DNA from 2 places in the Nonomuraea sp. NPDC049158 genome. Region 2 is predicted to be linked to the other one. Evidence: riboswitches for the same ligand, from Rfam matches in the RefSeq annotation. Region 2 holds a riboswitch; the other holds the start of a gene.

Region 1 (3,500 bases), on a different contig from region 2:
GTTGGCGGGCAGTCGAGGTGGCCGCGTCAGCCCGTCGTCAGGTCGAGGGACTTCAGGCCGCGGATGACGTAGCCCGGCTTCCACTCCGGCTCGCGGGTGAGCTCCAGCTTCGGCGCCCGTTCCAGCAGGGCGCCGAACGACTCGATCAGCTCGATGCGGGCCAGCGGCGCGCCCAGGCAGAAGTGGATCCCCGCCCCGAAGGAGATGTGCGGGTTGTCCGGGCGACCCACGTCGAGCCGGTCAGGGTCGTCGAACACCGCCTCGTCGCGGTTGGCCGAGCCGAACAGCAGCGCGACCTCGGCCCCGCGCGGGATCTCGACCCCGTGCACCTCGATGTCCTCCAGCACCCACCGCTCGAACATCTGCAGCGGCGTGTCCCAGCGCATCAGCTCCTCGACGGCCGTGGGCAGCAGGCCACGGTCCTCGCGCAGGCGTACCAGCTCGGCGGGGTTCCTGAACAGGGACCACCAGCCGTTGCCCGTCACGTTCACGGTCGCCTCGTGACCGGCGTTGAGCAGCAGCACGCAGGTGCCGATCAGCTCGTCCTCGGTGAGCTCCTCGATCGCCGCGAGCGCGCTGATCAGGTCGTCGCCCGGCCGGACGGCCCGCTCGCGGGCCAGGTCCGCGAGGTAGGCGGCGAACTCCGCCGCCGCCTTGGCGGCCACGTGCTGCGATTCCACGCTCGGGTTCAGCTCGTACATCCGGCAGATGTCGGCCGACCAGGGGCGCAGCAGGTGCCGGTCCGCCTCGGGCACGCCGAGCATCTCCGCGATGACGGTCACCGGCAGCGGCTCGGCGACCTCGGCGATCAGGTCGCCGCCGCCCTTCTCGACGAACGCCTCGACCAGCCCCTCGGCGATGGCCCTGACCCGGGGGCGCAGCGACTCGACCATGCGCGGGGTGAACGCCTTGGAGACCAGCCGGCGCAGCCTGGTGTGCACCGGCGGCTCCACATCGAGCATGCCGGCCCTGGTCACCCGCCAGAACGGTTCCTGGAACGCCGGCTCGTCCGGCCTGCCGAACTCCTCGTGCGTGGCCACGTGGAGATAGGAGCGGCCCAGCCGGCGGTCTCTGAGCAGCGCGTTCACGTCCGCGTGCCGGGAGATCAGCCACTGCCCCGTCGGCTCGAAGTAGCTGACGGGGGCGTCACTCCTCAGCTCCGCGTACGCGCCATAGGGGTAGGCGACAAAATCCGGATTCCAGGGATCGAAGCGCACTTTTTCATCTTATGAGGATGCTTGCTTGGCGTGCCTGCTCCGCATCCGGATGTTGAGCAGCTCCACGATCACCGAGAAGGCCATCGCGAAGTAGATGTAGCCCTTGGCGATGTGCTGGCCGAGCCCCTCGGCGATGAGCACCACCCCGATCAGCACCAGGAACGCCAGAGCCAGCATCTTGATGCTCGGATGCTTGTCCACGAACCTGCTGATCGGCCCGGACGCGAACAGCATGACCAGCACCGCCACGATCACCGCGGCGATCATCACGCCGAGCTCGTCCACCATGCCCACAGCGGTGATCACCGAGTCGAGCGAGAACACCACGTCCAGGATCATGATCTGCACGATCACCGAGGCGAACGACGTGACGGCCCGGCCCTTGCCGTTCTCCTCCTTCAGCTCCATGCTGTGCCCGATCTCGGTGACGCTCTTGGCCAGCAGGAACAGACCGCCCAGCAGCAGGATCAGGTCACGCCCTGATATCCCGTGGCCGAAGACCTCGAACAGTGGCGTGGTCAGCCGGACCACCCACGACAGCGCCAGCAGCAGGAGCAGCCGGCTGATCAGCGCCGCGCCCAGGCCCATGACCCGGGCCCTGTCGCGCTGCTCGGGCGGCAGCTTCCCGGCCAGGATGGAGATGAAGATGATGTTGTCGATACCAAGGACGATCTCTAGTGCGACCAGGGTGAAAAACCCGATCCAGATCTGAGGGTCGGCCACCCAGTCCAGCATTAGTACTCCTCACAGCAGGGGTTTCAGTTACCAACGAGGCAGGGGCCGCATAAGTTCGCGGTTGCGATTCATGGCTGGGTGTCGGTTATAGTGCGGATGTAGGTCATGAGTGCCAGCGCACAGCCCCGGCTTGCTGGCCGGCAACCCTCGCGTCCGCGGCGGGGTGCCCCGGGTGAAGACCTGGTCCGTCACGAGGGGTGGCGGGCAAGCGCGGGCTCGCTGGGTGTTCCGGGGGTCCGATGGCCCCAGGAGGTTCGCCGTGTCCACGTTGACGATCTTCAGCTCCCTGCCCGCTCAGGCCACCGAGGCGCCGGCTGCCGGGCGCGCCCGTCCGATCCCCGCCGTGCTGGGCGCCGATCTGGAAGTGCCGGTCAAGGGCGGCAGGCTGGTGACGTACGCCAACCTCGACTACGCGGCGAGCGCCCCCTGTCTGGAGCCGGTCAGTGCCGCCGTCACCGCCGCGCTCCCGGCCTACTCCAGCGTCCACCGCGGCGCGGGCTACGCCTCCCAGCTCACCACCGCCCGCTACGAGCAGGCCCGCCACACGGTCAGGGCGTTCGTCGGCGCCCGCCCCGACGACGCGGTGATCTTCACCCGCAACACCACCGACGCGACGAACCTGCTGGCCCGCTGCCTGCCCGAGGGCACGACCGCGGTCGTCTTCGACACCGAGCACCACGCCTCGCTGCTGCCCTGGAAGCAGTCCGTACGGCTGGCGCCGCCCGCCTTCCCCGGCGAGGCCGTCCGCGCCGCCGACGAGGCGCTGGCCGGGATCGACGGCCCCAAGCTGCTCGTGGTCACCGCCGCCTCCAACGTCACCGGCGAGCTCTGGCCCATCGCCGCCCTGGCGCACATCGCGCACCGCCACGGAGCCCGGATCCTGGTGGACGCCGCCCAGCTGGTGCCGCACCGGCGGCTCAACCTGACCGCGCTCGACCTCGACTACGTCGCCTTCTCCGGGCACAAGCTCTACGCGCCCTTCGGGGCCGGGGTGCTGGTCGGCCGCCGTGACTGGCTCTCCTCCGGCGAGCCGTACCTCAAGGGCGGCGGCGCCGTGCGCTCCGTCGACGAGGACATCGAGTGGCACGAGGACGCCGAGCCGCGTCACGAGGCGGGCACCCCGAACGTCCTGGGCGCCATCGCCGTGGCCGCCGCCTGCGACGCGCTCAGCGCCACCGGCTGGACCGCGCTGGTGCGCGAGGAGGAGCGGCTCATCACCCGCCTCCGGTCCGGTCTGGCGGCGATCGAGGGCGTGCGCGAGCTGTCGCTCTGGGGGCCGGACCAGCCACGCGTGGGCATCGTCTCGTTCGTCGTGGACGGGCACTCGGCGCGCGAGGTGGCCGAGGTGCTGTCGGGCGAGTACGGGATCGGCGTGCGTGACGGCAAGTTCTGCGCGCACCCCTTCGTCCGGCACCTGCTCGGCACCGCCGACGGCGGCTGTGAGGACGACACGGCCTCCGCGGTCCGCGCCTCGATCGGCATCGGCACCACGGAGGAGCACGTGGACCGCCTCGTCGACGCCCTCCGCGACCTCGCCGCCCGCTGAGG
Region 2 (3,500 bases):
ATTCGCGGTATTCGGGCAGGTCGTGCCGGCTGGGATAGGCGAAGGCCAGGTGCACCACCCGGCCGTGCCACTCCGGATGGGCCAGCAGGAACTCCCGGTAGGCCACCAGCCCGCGGACGATGTTCTTGGACAGCTCGGTGCGGTCGATGCGGACGATCAGCCGGCGGTCGCCGACCTGCTCCCTGATCGCGGCGATGTTGGACTCGACGTCGGGCTCGTGGGCCCGGGCCCACAGCGCCTCGCCGTCGACGCCGAGGCCGTGCACGCCGATGCGGGTGGTCCTGCCCTCGTGGGTGACCGTACGGCCGGCCCGGTCGACCTCCGCGCCCAGCAGGGCGCGGCAGCAGTCCATGAACGCCCCCGCCCAGCGTTCGGTGAGGAAGCCGGCGTGGTCGGCGCCCAGGATGCCTTCGAGCACCTCGCGCGCGACGTCGTCGGGCAGCAGCGAGAAGTATTCGGGCGGCGCCCACGGCGTGTGGCTGAAGTGCGCGATGCGCAGGTCGGGCCGCTCGGCGCGGAGCATCGCCGGGGTCAGCGTGAGGTGGTAGTCCTGGACCATCACCCGGGCCTCGTGCCCGGCCTCCTCGGCCAGCGCCAGCGCGAACGCGCCGTTGTAGTCGCGGTAGGACTCCCACTCGCGCTCGAACCTGGTGCCGAACAACGGCGCGTTGGGAGTGTCGTAGAGCAGGTGGTTGACGAACCACAACGTGGAGTTGGCCACGGCGTTGTAGGCGCGGTGGAAGGTGGCCGGCGGGATGTCGAGCATCCGCAGCGCGCCGGTGTCGTAGCCGGCGTGGTCGAGCCTGCCACCGGGCGCCTGGCGTACGGCACCGCGGTCACCGTCGGACAAAGCAGCGCAGACCCACAGCACGCCGTCGTCCTTCAGGACCCCGGAGAGGCCGGACACCAAGCCGCCACCGCCACGCTTCATGGTCAGCACACCGTCGTCGGAGACGGTGAACGAGACGGGTCCTCTGTTAGAGGCGACCAGGACGCTGTTCATTAAAGCTCCCTCCGACCATAGGATCCCAGCTATGGCGCTTGATGACCTAACCGAGGAACTGGCCCGCTCCGCCGCTGCCGGAGATCATCGCGCACTGGGTGAGCTCCTGAAGCGGATCGAACCCGATGTGTTGCGCCATTGCGCCCGCATCCTGCCCTATCACCAGGATGCGGAAGAGGCTTCCCAGGACACCCTGCTGGCCGTGGCGCGCAACATCGGGCGCTTCGAGGGGCGGGCCAGGTTCAGCACCTGGCTGCACATCGTGACGGCCAACTGCGCCCGTACGACCTACCGCACGCTGAAGCGCCGCTCGGCCGAGCAGACCTCCGACGAGCTCCCCATGCAGAAGCCCGACGCGCGGCGGGTCAGTGTGATCGCCGGCTCGCGGCTCGACCTGCTCGACGCGATGGAGTCGCTGGAGGCCAGCAAGCCCGACCTGGCCCAGGCCCTCGTGCTGCGCGACATCGTGCAGCTCGACTACAACGAGGTCGCCGAGCAGCTCGGCATCCCGCTCGGCACCGCGAAGTCGCGCATCCACCAGGCGCGCAAGTACGTGCAGGGCGTCCTGGGGGAGGACTATCGCTGAGACCGTACGTCTCGCTTCGTGAGACGGTTGGTGGCTTGACGCGCCTGGCCAGGTAGAGTCAGGCCAAACAACTGAATATTGCTCATCCAGAGGGGTGGAGGGACCGGCCCTGCGAAGCCCCGGCAACCCTCCCGGATTCAGACTCGCGACAGGGCGAGGCCGACCGGGACAGGTGCCAATTCCGGTCTGCGGTCAAGGTGGCCGCAGGCGAAGATGAGGGAAGGCCTCGCTTCATGTCGCACGACTTCGGACCCGCTGTAGCCCTTTCTTGCCGCGAGTGCGGCACCCGTTACGACCTCGGTCCCAGCTTCGCCTGCCTGGAGTGTTTCGGGCCGCTCGAAGCGGCCTACTCCTTCGGTGACGTCACCCGGAAGGACATCGAGTCCGGCCCCGCCAACATCTGGCGCTACCGCTCGCTGCTCCCCGTGCCCGTCGACGTCGCCACCAAGCCGAACATGAACCCCGGCTGGACCAAGCTCGTCAAGGCCGGCAACCTCGGCCGCGCCCTGGGCATCAAGTCCCTGTACGTCAAGGACGACTCGGGCAATCCCACCCACTCCTTCAAGGACCGGGTGGTGGCCATCGCCGTCGAGGCGGCGCGTAACTTCGGCTTCCACACCCTTTCCTGCTCCTCCACCGGCAACCTCGCGGGCGCGGTCACGGCCGCCGCCGCCAGGGCCGGGCTGGACGCCTGCGTGTTCATCCCGGCCGGGCTGGAGCAGGCCAAGATCGCCATGGCCCGGGTGTTCGGCGGCAAGCTGGTCGCGATCGACGGCTCCTACGACGAGGTCAACCGGTTCTGCTCCGAGCTCATCGGCGACCCGCTGGGCGACAAGTGGGGCTTCGTCAACGTCAACCTGCGGCCCTACTACGCCGAGGGCTCCAAGACGCTCGCCTACGAGATCGCCGAGCAGCTCGGCTGGCGGCTGCCCGAGCAGATCATCATCCCGGTGGCCTCCGGCTCCCAGCTCACCAAGATCGACAAGGGCTTCAAGGAGCTGATCGCGCTCGGCCTGGTCGAGGACCGGCCCTACAAGATCTTCGCCGCGCAGGCCAAGGGCTGCTCTCCCGTGTCGACCGCGTACAAGGCCGGCCACGACGTGGTCCAGCCGGTCAAGCCCGACACCATCGCCAAGTCGCTGGCCATCGGCAACCCCGCCGACGGCCCGTACGTGCTCGACATCGCCCGCCGCACCGGCGGGGCGGTGGAGGACGTCACGGACCCCGAGATCGTCGCCGCCATCAAGCTGCTGGCCTCCACGGAGGGCATCTTCGCCGAGACGGCCGGCGGCGTCACCGTGGGAGTGCTGAAGAAGCTCGTCGAGACCGGGCAGCTCGACCCGGAGGCGGAGACCGTGGTGCTCAACACCGGTGACGGACTCAAGACGCTCGACGCCGTCGCCGACGACGCCCAGCCCACGGCAGTGATCCGGCCCTCGCTCGACGCGTTCCGCGCGGCTGTCTGACAACCAGGAAAGGCAAGTTAATCATGAGCGTTTCTGTGCGGATTCCCACCATTCTGCGCACCTACACCGGTGGTAACGCGGAAGTGAGTGGGGAGGGCGCGACTCTCCGTGACGTGCTGGCGAAGCTCGACTCCGACTACCCCGGTATCGGTGCGAGAATTCTGGATGAATCGGGCAAGATTCGTCGTTTTGTCAACGTTTATGTTGGCGAAGAGGATGTCCGTTTTGTCGACGGACTTGACACGCCCGCCCCCGAAGGCGTGCAGATCTCCATCATCCCGGCGGTCGCCGGAGGGTAGTCACCCGCTCACTTAAGAAGGCGCTCCCATCTGGGGCGCCTTCTGTTTTTTCCGACAATTCAACGTTGAACGACTCACTCGCCGATGAAATGCGTAATTTGTTGATTGACTCTGTTGCCAAACGCTGTACCACAGGTATGGTCGAG

Evidence for each region. Region 2 has a riboswitch for S-adenosylmethionine ahead of thrC (threonine synthase). Riboswitches for the same ligand answer to the same signal wherever they lie in the genome.
Region 1: another riboswitch for S-adenosylmethionine. It lies ahead of AB0B61_RS12065 (aminotransferase class V-fold PLP-dependent enzyme); the one in region 2 lies ahead of thrC (threonine synthase).

The regions. Positions count from the first base shown of each region.
Region 1 is NZ_JBEZDM010000004.1:365,551-369,050, reverse strand. It holds gene AB0B61_RS12075 (cytochrome P450) at 27-1,217, opposite strand; gene AB0B61_RS12070 (TerC family protein) at 1,227-1,952, opposite strand; SAM riboswitch class IV at 2,054-2,169, shown strand; gene AB0B61_RS12065 (aminotransferase class V-fold PLP-dependent enzyme) at 2,239-3,498, shown strand.
Region 2 is NZ_JBEZDM010000059.1:743-4,242, reverse strand. It holds gene AB0B61_RS54340 (trehalose-6-phosphate synthase) at 1-1,003, opposite strand, end outside; gene AB0B61_RS54335 (RNA polymerase sigma factor) at 1,035-1,589, shown strand; SAM riboswitch class I at 1,669-1,809, shown strand; gene thrC (threonine synthase) at 1,823-3,055, shown strand; gene AB0B61_RS54325 (MoaD/ThiS family protein) at 3,079-3,354, shown strand.